DNA from 3 places in the Bacteroides gallinaceum genome. Region 2 is predicted to be linked to each of the others. Evidence: riboswitches for the same ligand, from Rfam matches in the RefSeq annotation. Region 2 holds a riboswitch; each other region holds the start of a gene.

Region 1 (5,551 bases), on a different contig from region 2:
GTCTGCTTCCGTTCCATCGGTGATGAAATTTTCTGAAACCACTTTGCCTTGGGCTGTATTATAAATTAGATAGCTGACTTTATTGTCTGTATCCGTATAGCTCCACTCGGAAGAGATAATGTAAAGCAAGTCGTCATCGATCCACATCTGACTGGCAGACACTCCAAGGTTTCCTGTTACGGTTTCCGTTGCCGAGTCTATGACATAAATGTCAGAGCTGTTTCCGTAATAATCTCCCCGAGAGATGACATAGATATTGCCTCTTGAGTCCATTTCCATCCGGTGCAGATTGATGGCTACGTCAATGGTGTTGACAACCTGAAAACTTTCGAGGTCGATGACAGATACGGTACGGTCGTAGTTCGGATAGCGATATCCTCCCGAATTGGCTACGTACAGCCTTCCGTTGGAGATAACCATATCTTCCGGCTGATATCCCACCACCACTTCACGGGTTATCTGAAGTGTATTTGTGTCAAATTCCACAACTTTGCCCGGGCGTGCTTCGGGATCAATCTGTATCGGTCCTGCATACGAACTTACGTATGCCTTGTCACCGTTGAACGTGATGTACCGGCAGTTGGTTATGTCTACGCTTCCCAGATGTTTTGCCGTACTGACATCCATTACTTCTACAAAATGCGAACAGTTGACCACCGCATACATTTTTCCGTCGTGTATCTGGATGTCGTTGCCAACGTCACCCAATTCCTTGACGATGCTGGGGTTGCTTTCCGGATAAATGTTGCGCAAATAATAGCCGCCCCGTGCGCTGAAGAAGTCGATTGTACATTTGTTGCTTCCCATGTTTCCTTCGTTAAGCAGAAAGAATCCTTCAATAGTCTGCGGATCGGTGGGATACGTGATGTATTCTTTCTCAGAATCGAGCACCGGCAGCTCTTCACGGCAACCGAAAAGCGCAACCGGAAGAGATAAAAAAACGAATGGATATATTTTCATCTTCATGGACTGTTTTTTAGAATGTATATTGGACTATAAACTTGAAATTGATTCCGGGCATGGGATAGCAGGATACCACTTCATATTGCTGGTTCAGCAGATTGTTCACCTCCAATGTCAGTTTCAGTTCGTGCGAGCAGATTTGCTGGCGTTTTGCAACAGAAAAGTCACTGGTATACCACGATGGCTGGTAATTGACAGGCAGATTGGCTTGCGAAGAATACCTTTCTCCCGTATAGACGAAACTATAGTTCGCTTCCCACGACCTCCAGTTGAGATTAAGCGCAGCAGAGCCGCTGTGCCAGGGGATATATGGAATCTGCCCTCCATAAAACTCATCGGTCGGGTCGGTAAAGTCTTGTGCCTTCTGATAGGTATAGTTCAGCCTTCCGGAGAGAAAAACTTCACGCCCGAATTTCCAGTCTGTCTGCAGGGCGAAATCAATCCCCCTGATTTCCACTTCGCCCAAATTGACCATTGTCCAGCGGAAGAAATTTGAAGTGGGGGTGGCCACAATTTTGTTTTTTACCTCGTTGTAATAGACATCTGCCTGCAACTCGATGCGTTTTATCCATAAATCAGCAAACTCCTTTTCATAAGTGGCGCCTACGTTATACTGATTTGTATATTCCGGATCGAGATAAGCGTTTCCTACAAATGTATAGTAGAGGTCGTTCAATGTAGGCATCCGGAATATCCGCTTGTAGAACGCACGGAAGTTCAGACCGATTTTCTTGAACGGCCGGTAGCTGATGACTACAGAAGGAGTCCATTCCATTTTGTCGGAAGCCGTTTCTCCCTTTTCTTCTTCTTTCAGTTTGTCAGAAACGAAAGTGCCCAGAACACTTGCCTGCAACTTGAACTGGTCAAAGTCAAAAGCCGTGGCAGCGGCAAAAAGTCCGGTGTTGCGCCGCGGATAGACAAAATCCTTTAAATTTGCGTTGAGAAGATTGAATTGCCAGTCAACCGACAGATTGAAACTCCAGAACGATGTCAGATCAAAGCAGTTGGCTGTTGAAACATACACTTCCTGCTGGCGATAACGGTTGTTGATATACATCAGCGATTCGTCCTTATGCGGATCGGCAAGATAATGCAGGTAATCGTAGGCATATTTCGCGCTGGCCATAAAGCGATACTTGTCTGAGAAATGTTTCCGGAACATGCCTTGCGCAAAGAAGTTGGCATCGTTCTGGCGGTCTTCATGAGTAAACTTGTTGCGTACAATGGCACCGGGATAGCCTCGGTCGGAGAAATAGGTATAGAGTTTGGTTCGCCAGTATCCGTTTTTGACAGTTCCGTACAGTCCGTGCTCGATGCGCAAAGCGTTTACATCTCCGTTTTGCCGGACGGCTGTCGTGTCGTATCCGCCTTCTGTTGCGTAACGGAATTTATACTTTCCGGTTGTATACATGTATTCTGCACTGAAAGAACTGCTCAATTTGTCGTTTATCTGCTGCTCCCAAAGAACCGCAGGATTAACAACACCGAAAGAGCCGGTCTTGAAGGTTGCTTTGACATTGTATTTTTTATTGTCCTTGAATTTCGGTGTCCGTGTCTGAAGGTAGATGGTTCCAGCCGCCCCGAAATCTTTAGCTGATTGGAAAATGGCACTTTTTTGGCCGTTGTAGAGGGTGACACTTTCCATATTGTCAAGCGAGAAACGTCCCAGGTCGACTGTCCCGTTCTGTGCATTTCCCAGTTCGATGCCGTCGTAAAAAACTCCTACATGGTTTGTGCCCAAACTTCGGACATTAACCGTTTTCAATCCTCCGATACCTCCGTAATCTTTCAGTTGCACACCGGAGAAATAGCGCAACGCATCGGCAACATTGTGCGATCCGAGGCGCTGAAGCTGTTCTCCCGACAGTTTTTGTACGGGAATAATCTCTTTTTGTAGGGCGCGGGCTGTAACGAGCACTTCATCCAAGTGCTGCAAGCTGTCTGTCTGGTTTTGGGCATGCAAATCGGATGCATGTATCCCCGGGACAAACAGCGGCAACAGCCAGGCAAGCCGGCATTTCTGTCTGATCATATTTTAAAAATGTGTGTCTAAAACCAATTAACCGCATTGTCCTCGCATACGGATAACATGTAATGTTGGCAGGTCTTCTGACTGACTTCTCTTCCGGAACCTTCCCAATGCGTTTTTTGCATCAGTGGTAATGAGCCTTTACCGGAAGATTTATGAAGCTTCACAGCAGCGGGACTGTTCGGGATTTCCACCCGATTCCCTTTTAATCCGCTTGCCCGAACGGACAGGCGAAACCAATCTTTTCGGCAAAAGTAAGTCTTTTGTTTGGAATACGCAAATAATGTTTATCATTTTAAAGGCACGTTAATGAGCAGAAAAGACAAATATTCTCTCTTCCTTGTGAATATCATGGCATAATTCCGGTTGATATAAAGAATTACACCCTTTCGGGCATAAAGTCAATTCATGGATAATGATCTTATGCCTGAAAGGGTGTAGCTTTGAAGCGTAACGTCCGGCCGGTTATTCAGTTTTCTGTTTGCCTTCTTTCTGGACATGGAACGGGGTTGCCGTATATCCCAGTTTCTTGATGGCGGCCTTCAGTTTGTCGGGAGAAGTCTTGTCTTTCCGGTATTCAATTGTAACTGTTTTCTTCGGAAGATCCACATCCAGTCCCGTCACGCCTTTTTCAAAAGAAAGGTTGTTTTCAATCCGTTTCTGGCATTTCTCGCAGGTCATTGAAACGAGAAAGGTTACTTCTGCCTTTTCTTTTTTGCTGTCTTTCATGATGGCCGCTGAGGAAGAGAAAGAAAGCCCCAGCATACATGCGGTCATCAATGTGAGAATTTTTGTTTTCATTGCAGTGTCTGTTTTTGAAGTTTATAGTTTCGGTATGTTATAACGGATTCCGGCATAGAGCTTGTAACCCATAGTCGGCCCCCAGACCATGGTTGCGTCAAAGTTCCTGCTGTACGGGTTGTCGGCCGAAATGACCGGATTATCCTGTTTGAAATTTGTCAGATTCTCTCCTCCTGCGTAGATGCTCCATCTGCGGAAGCGTCGCGTTACCTGTGCACTCAGCTGAGTGAATGAATGGAACGTGCCGCCCCACAGCGGATTTGTGGCATCGGGTGTCGGCATGCGTCCTCCGCCGTTGAACTGGACCGTCATGTCGAACTGCCATTTTTTGAGCGGCGTTTCATATGAAGCCGTCAATAGAGCCTTATAACGGCTTGTCAGCGGCTTGCGCATTGTCTTTCCATCGTAGGTGCCTTTCACATCCATCCATCGGTAAGCCCCAAGCAGTGTAAATCCCTGGAACAGCGGATAGCTGGCATCGATTTGGAACACACTTGACGTTGACCGTCCGTTGAGATTGTAGAAATAGACGGCATGCGGATTTCTGTCCATATCTGCGACCACTTGATTCTGAAAGTCGGTGTAGAACCACTCGGCATTTACGGTCAGTTCCTCATTCTTTACCGGAACATGGAAAGAGGCACTTATGCCGTAGTTCCACGCCTCTTCCTGTTTCAGGTCTTCTTCAATGTAAAGTTCGCGGCTACTTGCCAGCAGATAACTGTTCTCCGGGAATACAAACATCGTGCGATAACCTTTTCCGGCAGAAGCTCGCAGGTTCAGCCAGGAGGTTGCATCGTATTTGATGTGGACTCTGGGAGTGGCAAACCAACGGTGCAGTGAGCTGTAGTCCCCCCGCATTCCCGCCATCAAAGTGAACTTTTCGTTCGGCGTCCATGTATATTCTGCGTATACGCCCGTTACGTTTTCGCTGATGTCCCGCCATTGCGGGCTGTAACGTTCGATGACATTGCCACGCTGCGAATAATTGTCCCAGTTGTAGTTTAGTCCTGCTGCCAGTTTGTGCTGCTCGCCGAACTCGCTTTCATAGAGTAAGGAAGCGTATACATTCGATTCATATACATTATATATTTTTTCTGCATAGTTCGACTGCTGGTCATGATAAGAACCCGAAACGATAAATGCCACGCTTTCGTTACGATTCGAGTCAAGTATCAGACCGTTTTTTGAGAAAGCTTCGATTCGATTGGCATCGTTGTTGATGGTATAGGGAGAGAAGCTTTCATTTCCATGCAGTGTATGCGCTGTCTGTCCGCTGGTTCTCCGGTCGGCCAGTATTTTTACTCCAGACTGGGATACAAAGCGGGGAGTCTGGTAATGCCAGCGGTTCATGGCACTGAACGACTGCATTTCGGGCATGTCGAGAAACGTATCTCCATTCTTGTCATGCGCCTGCTCTTCATTGTAATAGTTCACGAAAAGGGCAGTGGAAAGGCGGTCATTCAGTTCGACCGCTCCTACAGCGTTTCCTTCGTACCGCCCGGCGCTGCTTGCGAAAACATTCACGAAAAGAGGATCGGCCATTTTAGGCTTCTTGTATTCCACGTTGATTTGTCCTGCCACAGATTCAAAGCCGTTTTTTACAGAAGCGGCTCCCTTTGAGATCTGAATACTCTGCATCCACGGACCCGGAATATAGTCCAGCCCGTAAACGGCGGCTGCACCCCGCAGGTTAGGAAAATTCTCCGTAAGCATCTGTACGTATGTGCCGGAAAGTCCCAGCAGCTGGATTTGTTT
Region 2 (5,551 bases):
GCTTCCATTCGCTCCCAACAAACAGGTGAACTCTCCGCAACAGAGGCGGAAATTCAAATCACGGTGCACCGTCCGGCTCTGCTTGCCTGCATATCCTATGGCAAGCTTATTCCCTTCCACTATAACCTGACCCGCTTCCATCAATTAAAATATTGCAGTTTCCGACGGTTGATAATCACATAAATAACAACAGGAGCACCCAAAACGGGAGTCACGGCATTCAAAGGAATGATGCCCGACTCACCGGGAAGCGCACAAATCAGATTGCACAAAAGGGCCATCGCCGATCCGCAGAGCAAAGTAACAGGCATCAGCGAATTATGATTAGACGTTCCCAACAGCAAACGTGCAATATGAGGTACGGCAAGACCGATAAAGGCTACAGGCCCGCAGAAAGCTGTTGTCACGGCAGTCAGAATGCCTGTAGACAACAACAGCAGGTTCCGCACCCGACGGACGTTGACTCCCAGGTTTTCCGCATAGCGAGGCCCCAGGAGCAAGGCATTCAGCGGCTTTATCAGCAAAAGAGCGACAACCAGACCGGCTACGATACAAAGACTGAAGGCAGGAAGCTGGTCAAAAGACACTCCGCCAAAATTGCCGAGCCCCCAAATGACAAAAGACTGTACGTTGTCGGCTGCTGAAAAGAAACTCAGCAGAGAAATTACAGAAGACACAACATACCCGATCATGATCCCTGCAATAAGCAACATCACACCGCTCTCTATCAGAAAAGAAAGAAACAAAATCAAGGCAAGAACGGCCACAGCACCTGCCAGTGCGCCCAAGAAAACAGAAAAGAAGCCCGACAGACTGAAAACGCCTGCCGCCAGGCTGCTGCCTCCAGCCATTACGACAAGGGCGACTCCCAGACTTGCCCCCGAACTGATTCCAAGAATAGAAGAATCGGCAAGAGGATTATTGAATACAGTTTGCAGCATCAATCCCGAAACTGAAAGGGCTGCCCCGCAAAGCAAAGCCGCCACACACTGAGGGAAACGTGATTCCCAAACAATATACGCCCAACTCGCTTTTTCCGCCTCGCCGCCGGAAAGAATTTCCCAGACAGCTCTGGCTGGTATATCAACCGAACCGAAAAACAGGTTCGCCGCAACAAGCAAAAGAATGCACAGCGAAAGCAGCATTCCAAACACAAATCCTCTACGCCTGTTCATTCCGCCAACTCTGTAAAATATTTAGTACGATAGCCTTCCAGCAGTTCCGGATGAAAAATGCTTACCATATCTTTCAGCAGCCAGTCGGGATGAAAAGGCGTTTCCTCATAAAAAGGAATGCGACGGCTGTTGCATCCGTAGATCTGCCGGTTACGGAAAGCAAGAAAACGGGAATAAGGAGCGTACTCTGAGGCCAGCTCACTATAAGTCTTGTCATGGGGCTGGTTATACTTTATCAGCCAGTAGTCTGCATACTGTCCTTTATCAAACACGGCTTCGAAAGCCATCGGAACAGAACCGCTGTTCTTCAGGTCTGCAAAAACATAGTCGGCTCCGGCATCAGCCAGCATTTTTCCCGTGGTGCTTTCTCCGCCCGAGATATACCAGACAGAACCGTATTTCAAGTCACAGATAACCGCAGGACGCACTTTTGCTTGAGCAGCCAGCGCTTTCACCCGAAGATACGTTGTTTCGACCGCTCTGAACAACGAGTCAGCGCGTCCGCAACTGCCTGTCAGCAATCCATAAAACATCATCCATTCCGCACGCCCCAGGGGAGAAGCCTCCATGTAATCGGCACATTCAATCAAAGGAATGCCCAGCTTGCCTATTTTGCCATAACTCCCGCTGTTCTCGAATGGAGAAAGCAGTATTGCATCGGGATGCAAATCAATGATCTTCTCCACGTCCGGAGCCAGACTGTTTCCGCAGTCTGCAATTGTTCCTTTTTCGCATCCGTCCTTTATTTCCGGCATATTCATATACTCCAGACCGCATATGCCCGCAATCCGGTGCAGCGCATCCAGTTCCTTAAGCAGGCTGCAATGAACGGACGAATAAACCATGCATCTTTCCAGCGGCACTCTGACCACAGTGGCATTGTCAGGCAACCCTTCCGGCAGCGAATCCCTTTTGTCCACCAGCGCATAGGTGTGCAGCGTTTTCAAGGTATCCCACGGATTGCGCAATACGGCCATGGTGTAATCCGGATAACGGACAATGCACAAATTGCGGGCATACCTCAACTGCAGCGTGTCACCTGCCGAAACAGAAGAAGTCTTGCTTCCTCTGCCGCAAGCAGCCGAAAGCAAGACCAAAGTTATTATGCAAGCAGCTAATAATACACGTTTCATTCTTCTCAGTCTACGAATATCATGGAATTGGGATTGATACCTCCGGCATCAAACTTTTCTTTAAACGTGCCGCTGGCATCAAAACGATAAACCGTTCCTTCCGACACATAATCGCTCGTACCGATATAGATGTCGCCCGTTTCATCATCCACTTCAAACAGATAAATCGTTGCGCTTGAAAGCTCTTCCGGATTATTGTTCAAGAAAGTATGGTCGGTAATCTTCCCGGTGCTGATATTGTAAGTGAAGAACGAATTTTCAGTATCTGTATCAATGAGGTAAAGTAAGCCATTATCTCCTTTGGCCAACTTCGTAGCCTCTTTTATTTCTGTCACTTGATTACCCTTAGACGGATCTATTATTTGAAGTTCATTTCTTGAAATCTTCTGATAGCTGGTAAGGTCATAAACATCTCTTGAAATCAAATAGACCTTGCCGTCACATTCCCACAAGCGTTCGGGATTCACCGTAACAGACACAGTCTGCTTAAGCTGCATCGAGTTCGGATCGATTACAAGCACTTCGCTGTTATATCCCAACACCACTGTGGCAGACTCGTCACGGGTCTGGCTGTCGGCTACATACAGCAAACCGTTGCATTCGACGATGCCTTCATATGCATGGTCAGACTGCCCCTGATAAACGCCAACCTCATCCAGCGTAACCGCATCCAGCTTGCTCACGCGCCCTCCATACTGAGTTACATAAACATAGCCGTCTTCTGCATCAATATACCGGGGCATGTACTCAAACTCGTGGCGGCATTGCTCCACTCCCGCAGCATTCAGGCGGGCCACATAGCTCGAACCGGAAACAACGACATAAATATTATCGTCATGTTCGATCATCGCCGAACCGGTATCCCCCAATCCCTTTCCGTTCTGCACCGTATATATGTCGCCGATAAAATCCGCATTGCCGTCGGGAGCATAGAATGCCAGGCCGGAATTGCCCTGTCCGTAGCTTCCTTCATACAGGATGTAAGCCCTGCGCCCCGGCAAAGATACTTTCGAACCCGTATCATCCAGGAAATCGTCGTTGTCGTCATTGCAGGACACAAACGATACACCCGTCGCCAACAGGCAAAGCATGCCTATCAAAAAACTCTTTACATTCATAATACTTTATTTTAAGTTTGAAACGTTTGCACACCTCAATCTTGCCATCCTTTCCTCGAGAATGCAAGCATGACTTCGTTTTGCAGGTCTTCTGACTTACTCCGGTATTACCCTGCCTTCCCGTTTTCCCGACAATCAGCGGAAAACAGTGGCTTGCAGCAAACGGGCCAACCGCTTATGGAGCTTACAGCAGCGGGACTGTCCGGGACTTTCACCCGATTCCCTTTTCATCCGCGGCTTCGCCATCCGGAAGCACAAACGGAACAAAACATTGCAAATATAACGATTTTTTTATTTTTATTCCTATTTTTGCAACAAAAAGTATCCATTTCTGACCATACGTCCCATGAGGACAATGCAGCGGAAAGCCGACAGGAAATTTATGCCGGCCTGTAAAAATCTAGATCTCTAGCCTGAAGATGCAAATCTCCAGACTAAAGATACATATCTTCAGCTTAAAGATAACCATCTCCAGGCTGAAGACAAACTTTTTCAAGAGCCGAGCCATCTTTCTTGCCAGCAAAGGCCGCACCGGAAATGGATAAAACAGACATTTCACAAACCACAAAAAACTCAAGCCCATGATATTTACGGCAGAAAACATTCTTCTTATCGGCTCCATCCTGATTCTTTCAAGTATCCTTATCAGCAAGACGGGCTACCGGTTCGGAATACCGACCTTGCTGCTCTTCCTCGTTGTAGGCATGCTGTTCGGAAGTGACGGACTGGGACTGCAGTTCCACAGCGCATCCGACGCCCAGTTCATCGGAATGATAGCGTTGAGCATCATCCTCTTTTCAGGAGGCATGGACACAAAGTACGCCGACATCCGTCCCGTACTCAAGCCCGGCATCGTACTGTCTACGTTAGGCGTGCTCCTGACCACTTTGCTCACCGGAGCGTTCATCTACTGGATTTCGGGATGGGACAACACCAACATCCAATTGCCTCTGCTCACTTCGATGCTGCTGGCCGCCACCATGTCGTCAACCGACTCTGCCTCCGTGTTCAATCTTCTGCGCTCACAGAACATGAATCTGAAGCAGAACCTCCGGCCCATGCTCGAGCTGGAAAGCGGAAGCAACGACCCGATGGCCTACATGCTTACCATCATCCTCATCCAGGTCATATCCAGCGGAAACGACCTGAACTTTCTGATTGTAGGAAAAGACCTGCTCATCCAGTTCTTCTTCGGAGGCGTGATCGGATACGCCGCCGGACGCTTCTCCGTGTGGCTGGTAAACAAGATCAACCTCTCAAACAGCTCGCTCTATCCGATCCTGCTGCTCAGCCTGGTATTCATCACATTCACCGTAACCGACCAGCTCAAAGGCAACGGATACCTGGCCGTATACATTATGGGAATGATTGTAGGAAACGCACGGCTGGCATTCCGGAAAGACATCAGCACATTCATGAACGGACTTACCTGGCTGTTCCAGATCATCGTATTCCTCACGCTAGGACTGCTGGTCAATCCGCATGAAATGCTCGACATAGCTGCGGTAGCAATGCTCATCGGCATTTTCATGATCCTTGCGGCACGCCCGATAAGCGTGTTTCTATGCCTGCTTCCGTTCAGGAAACTGACCAACAAGGCACGCCTGTTTGTATCATGGGTGGGACTGCGCGGCGCTGTTCCCATCATATTCGCCACTTATCCGGTTCTGGCAGAAATCGAAGGGTCGCAGCAACTGTTCAACATCGTGTTCTTCATCACGCTGCTCTCACTGATTATCCAGGGGATGAGCATTGCCAAAACGGCACGGATACTCCACCTTGACCTTCCGGCAGAGAAGGAAGGAAACGAGTTCGGCGTAGAATTGCCTGACGAAATCGACTCGTCGCTCAATGATCTGACCCTGACAACAGAGATGCTTCAGAAAGGGAACAGGCTGGCCGACATGAAGCTCCCGCAGGGAACACTCGTGATGCTGGTGAAACGGGACAACGAATTCATCATCCCCAACGGGCAGCTGGAACTGCATCCGGGCGACAAGCTGCTGCTCATATCCGAAAACAAAAAAGAACAGGCATGACAAGAATAGGACTCTTATCCGACACCCACGGCTATTGGGACGAACGCTATCTGAAATATTTTGACAGCTGCAACGAAATCTGGCAC
Region 3 (5,551 bases), on a different contig from region 2:
ATATTTGGTCGTTGAATGCGTCACGATATCTGCCCCCCACTCAAACGGACGGCAATTGATTGGTGTGGCAAACGTATTGTCCACAATCAGAGGCACTCCGTGCTTGTGCGCAATCCGTGCAAACTTCTCAATATCCAGCACATTGATGCTCGGATTGGAAATCGTTTCACCAAACAGACACTTCGTGTTTTCACGGAAAGCCTTGTCAATTTCCTCTTCAGGAGCATCCGCATCAACAAACGTACAATCGATGCCCAGCTTCTTCATTGTCACGGCAAACAAATTGAATGTGCCGCCGTAAATGGTCGAAGAACAGACAAAGTGCCCGCCCGCCTCACAGATATTAAACACCGCATAGAAATTGGCGGCCTGCCCCGACGAAGTAAGCATTGCGCCTATGCCTCCTTCAAGCGCCGCTATTTTGGAGGCTACCGCATCGTTCGTAGGATTCTGCAGACGGGTATAAAAATATCCGCTGTCTTCCAGATCAAACAAACGTGCCATCTGTTCGCTGCTGTCGTATTTGAATGTGGTGCTCTGATAAATGGGCAACACACGAGGCTCACCGTTTTTGGGAGTCCAACCGCCCTGCACGCAGAGCGTTTCTTTGCTAAATTTATGTTCCATATTTAAAACTGTTTTTGAACTTTCATCAGATAATGACAGACAAAAGTAAAAAAATATCCATCAACGCTGGCATTTTTCAACAAAAAAGATATATATTTGGAAAATATAAAAACCGAAAAGCACTAACAAAAAGTTATACTATGGAACAAGATGTCCAATTTAAGCACGTAACCCCCGTTCAGATCCGGTTCAGCGATGTGGATCAGTACGGACATATGAACAACTCCGTCTATTTTTCACTTTACGATCTGGCAAAGACTTCCTATTTCCGGGAAGTGTTCGGAGAGAAAGAATGGCAGGATTTCAGCGTGGTTGTGGCCAACATAAACGCAGACTTTCTGGCTCCCGTATTCTTTTCCGACAAGCTGATTATAGAAACTGCCGTAATTCATTTGGGGCACAAGAGCTTCACGCTCCTCCAGCGCGCCATCAACCAGGCCAGCGGCGTGCTGAAATGCCAATGCCGTACCGTACTTGTCGGCTACGACATCGCGACAAAAGAACCCGTAGATATTCCTTTAAGCTACAAGAAAGCCATCTGCGCCTTCGAGGGGAAAACGCTTGACGAACTTTCTGCGCCGCTTTAATCACCAGCGGCGCTTTCCTGCATCTTTCGGGTAACGAAGCGGATTTTCAGGTTCGCTTCTTTCTGCTCTTTCTTTATCTCCTCAATACTTGACAATACCCGCGCCAGACCGCTCAACTCGGCAATGGCTTTGATGTCATTGGCATACATCGTGGTGGTATAGCTGCGGTCGCCTATAAACTCCAGACGCATGGATTTCTTGTCACTGTTGGCCGCAATGAAAGCAATCACACCTCCGTCACTGCCCTGTTTGTAATCAGCCTTCTCGACGGGTCTTCCCAAATCGGTTGTTTCGTAACTGTCGCTCGAAGGAGGAGTTTGCGCGAAATTATCTCCCACACTCACCTTTACAGCCGTATGATGAATGTTGCCCCCGGCACAATAAATGGAAGTTAACGACATTTCACCCGCTTCACTGACCTGGCCGCGAAGAAAAGTCCGCCCGATATTCTTCTCTACCACCTGCGTAGGATAAAAATAGTTGCCTACTTCCTGATAGGCCGTATCCTTTTCCAATACAAATTTTCCGACAATCGAATCAAGTGAAGCCTTCTTGACGGCCATCATGCTGTCGAGATAGGCCAGCGTCTTCCGCTGTTCTGCCAGATCAACCTGCTGCATAAGCCTGATGCCGGCCTTTCTCGCCTCGAAAGCTTTCGGATAAAGATTGCGTATGCTGTCAATCTGCAATTTGGCCTGACTGTAGTTGCCTCCGGCATACGATGCCTCGGCGCGCCTGTACAGCGCATCAGCTTTTTTCTCATCGCTGCCGCAGCCCGCCAGCATCAGAGCCAACGGCAAAACCAATAAACATGTCTTTCTCATATAATCCAGCCTTTATATATCAAGCAAAAATACAAATTTTCAGCAAAAACCGAACAAACATCAGACAAAATCATTCAAAAGCATTTCTGTTTCTCGCGCTCCATTGAACACCTGCGGCTTCCACCTTTCAAAAAAAATGTCTAACTTTGCAGCCCGAATTCAAAAGACAGACAGATGGAACTTAAAGAACACTTTACGGACAAAATATTCAAACTGATATCTGAAACTGCCGATGAGCTGCAACTGGAATGCTACATCGTGGGAGGGTACGTGCGCGACATTTTTCTCAACCGCCCGTCCAAAGATATTGACATTGTGGTGGTGGGCAGCGGAATCAGCATGGCGCAGGCTTTCGGCCAGAAGCTGGGACGTGGAGCCAAAGTGTCTGTCTTCAAAAACTTCGGAACAGCGCAGGTAAAATACCGGGACACGGAAGTGGAATTTGTAGGAGCGCGCAAAGAATCATACAGCCACGACAGCCGGAAGCCGGTGGTAGAGAACGGAACACTGGAAGACGACCAGAACCGGAGAGACTTCACCATCAACGCCATGGCTGTATGCATGAACAAGGCGCGTTTTGGCGAACTTGCAGATCCGTTCAACGGACTCAAGGATTTGAAGGAACGCACCATCCGCACGCCGCTCGACCCGGACATCACTTTCAGCGACGATCCGCTGCGGATGATGCGCTGCATCCGTTTTGCCACCCAACTGAACTTCTATATCGATGACGAAACATTCAATGCGCTTGAACGCAACAAAGAGCGCATCAAAATCATCTCGCGCGAACGGATAGCCGACGAACTGAACAAAATCCTGCTTTCTCCCATTCCTTCAAAAGGATTCATCGACCTGGACCGCTGCGGCCTGCTGGAACTTATCTTCCCTGAATTTGTTGCGCTGCAAGGCGTAGAGATACGCAACGGACGGGCTCACAAAGACAACTTCTACCACACGCTGGAAGTGGTGGACAATATCGCAAAAGTAAGCAACGACTTATGGCTGCGATGGGCCACTCTCCTCCACGACATCGGAAAACCACGCACCAAACGCTGGGATCCGAAAAACGGATGGACGTTCCACAACCATAACTTCATCGGAGAGAAAATGGTTCCCGAACTCTTCCGCAAGATGAAACTCCCGATGAACGAGAAAATGAAATACGTGCAGAAACTGGTAGGGCTTCACATGCGTCCGATTGTAATTGCCGATGAGGAAGTGACCGACTCGGCCGTACGACGCCTGCTTTTCGAGGCCGGAGATGACATTGACGACCTGATGATGCTGTGCGAAGCAGATATCACATCAAAAAACGAGGCACGCAAACAACGTTTCCTCGACAACTTCAGGCTGGTGCGCCAGAAACTCAAGGACCTTGAAGAAAAAGACCGCATCCGCAACTTCCAGCCGCCAGTAGACGGGAGTGAAATCATGCATGTGTTCAACCTGCAGCCTTGCCGGGAGATCGGAAGCCTGAAAAGTTCCATTAAAGATGCGATACTTGACGGAGTAATACCCAACGAGCATGACGCCGCCTTCAATTACATGCTGGAGAAAGCAAAAAAAATGGGTCTGACACCCGTGAATCTTCCGGATCCGAAGCCGAAGAAATCAGACGAATAAGTCATAAGAAGTTTGTTCAATATTTCAAAACAAGAAAATCATTATAAATTACAGTTACCCAAATAACCGTCATACAGCATACTACAAAGCATTTTTACTCCGATAAAGTTTCCCAAATTTAGACAGAAACGGAATTTTCGATTTTCAAAGTGTTCTTTTTTATTCTTATCTTTGACTCGTTTTCCGAAGGTAGCGGAAACGTTTCAAAAGGGAACGCCGTGCGAATCGGCGACAGTACCCGCTGCTGTAATTCTTAACGAACCTTGGCACGTAAACCACAGCCACTGGTCTGACAGACCGGGAAGGCGCCATAGGGGAAAGATCAGTCAGAAGACCTGCCTTCAAGAAAACAACTATTGTACATCAATTAAAAACAGAGAAAATGAACACAGTCGGAACCTGTATCATCAAGCGCGACGGAAAGCGGGAAGACTTTTCGAGCGACAAAATCAGCAACGCCATCAGAAAGGCATTTCTGGCGACCGGAATGGAAAACCGGGAAAAACAAATCGAATCAATCACCCGCAACGTGGTGAAACGCATCGCAAAGCCTACCATCGGAGTGGAAGAAATCCAGGACATGGTAGAAACCGAACTGATGAAGGACCAGCCTGAAGTGGCAAAAAAGTACATCATCTACCGCCAATGGAGAAACACCGAACGTGAGCGGAAAACGCAAATCAAACACATCATGGACGGCATCGTGGCCATCGACAAAAATGACGTGAACCTGAGCAACGCCAACATGTCGAGCCATACGCCTGCTGGACAAATGATGACATTCGCATCAGAAATCACCAAGGATTATACATACAAATATTTGCTGCCGGCACAATATGCGGAAGCCCACCGGAACGGGGACATTCACATACATGACCTCGACTATTATCCGACCAAAACGACCACATGCATCCAATACGACCTGGACGATCTGTTTGAAAGGGGCTTCCACACCAAAAACGGCAGTATCCGCACACCTCAGTCGATTCAAAGCTATGCAACGCTGGCTACTATCATATTCCAGACAAACCAGAACGAGCAGCATGGCGGCCAGGCAATCCCCGCCTTTGACTTCTTCATGGCGAAAGGCGTGCTGAAATCTTTCCAGAAAGCCGTGGCGGCCAACCTTTCGTTTTTCCTGGAGATGAAAGGAACGGAGCACGACGAGAAGAAACTTCATGCCATCGCAGGCGAACAGCTCACCACAGTTGAGCCCGACAGACAATCCAGGTCAGCGCTGCTCCACACGCTCGAATCTGCCGGGATAAGGGTTTCAATGGAAGAGCTGGAACATCTGCTGCACCGTTCACTCCAACAGACACGGAAAGAAACCCATCAGGCGATGGAAGGATTCATACACAACCTAAACACCATGCACTCGCGTGGAGGAAACCAGGTGGTGTTCAGTTCCATCAATTACGGGACAGACACTTCGGCAGAAGGACGCATGGTTATGGAGGAACTGCTGAAAGCTACCACAGAAGGACTTGGAAACCAAGGCGAAGTGCCGGTATTTCCTATCCAGATTTTCAAGGTAAAGGACGGGGTTTCGTATTCCGAAGCCGACTATAACCTTGCCATGCAGGATCTCGACGCAGCCATAGAAGGAAAAATAAAGTTTGAAACACCCAACTTCGACCTTTTTCTGAAGGCTTGCCGCACCACGGCCAAGGCACTGTTTCCCAACTTCATGTTTCTTGACACGCCATTCAACAAAAACGAAAAATGGAAGGCAGACGACCCCAAACGCTACCGCTATGAACTGGCGACAATGGGATGCCGCACACGTGTCTTTGAAAACATCAACGGCGAAAAGACTTCGCTCGGGCGGGGAAACCTTTCTTTCACAACCATGAACCTTCCGCGCCTGGCCATCGAAGCTGTCCGTCA

What was found. Region 2 has a riboswitch for cobalamin ahead of QUW60_RS04975 (NHL repeat-containing protein). Riboswitches for the same ligand answer to the same signal wherever they lie in the genome.
Region 1: it holds a riboswitch for cobalamin, as region 2 does, so the genes downstream of both, QUW60_RS07025 (TonB-dependent receptor) here and QUW60_RS04975 (NHL repeat-containing protein) in region 2, are expected to answer to the same signal.
Region 3: it holds a riboswitch for cobalamin, as region 2 does, so the genes downstream of both, QUW60_RS08535 (anaerobic ribonucleoside triphosphate reductase) here and QUW60_RS04975 (NHL repeat-containing protein) in region 2, are expected to answer to the same signal.

Annotation. Positions count from the first base shown of each region.
Region 1 is NZ_JAUDEN010000010.1:15,369-20,919, forward strand. It holds partial or broken gene QUW60_RS07020 (YncE family protein) at 1-960, opposite strand, end outside; gene QUW60_RS07025 (TonB-dependent receptor) at 977-2,995, opposite strand; cobalamin riboswitch at 3,046-3,248, opposite strand; gene QUW60_RS07030 (heavy-metal-associated domain-containing protein) at 3,458-3,793, opposite strand; gene QUW60_RS07035 (TonB-dependent receptor) at 3,815-5,551, opposite strand, start outside.
Region 2 is NZ_JAUDEN010000006.1:34,104-39,654, reverse strand. It holds gene QUW60_RS04990 (ABC transporter ATP-binding protein) at 1-141, opposite strand, end outside; gene QUW60_RS04985 (iron ABC transporter permease) at 141-1,175, opposite strand; gene QUW60_RS04980 (ABC transporter substrate-binding protein) at 1,172-2,308, opposite strand; gene QUW60_RS04975 (NHL repeat-containing protein) at 2,314-3,426, opposite strand; cobalamin riboswitch at 3,491-3,710, opposite strand; gene QUW60_RS04970 (potassium/proton antiporter) at 4,008-5,465, shown strand; gene QUW60_RS04965 (metallophosphoesterase family protein) at 5,462-5,551, shown strand, end outside.
Region 3 is NZ_JAUDEN010000013.1:22,907-28,457, reverse strand. It holds gene QUW60_RS08555 (O-acetylhomoserine aminocarboxypropyltransferase/cysteine synthase family protein) at 1-627, opposite strand, end outside; gene QUW60_RS08550 (acyl-CoA thioesterase) at 768-1,214, shown strand; gene QUW60_RS08545 (outer membrane protein assembly factor BamD) at 1,211-2,038, opposite strand; gene QUW60_RS08540 (CCA tRNA nucleotidyltransferase) at 2,213-3,661, shown strand; cobalamin riboswitch at 3,832-4,018, shown strand; gene QUW60_RS08535 (anaerobic ribonucleoside triphosphate reductase) at 4,044-5,551, shown strand, end outside.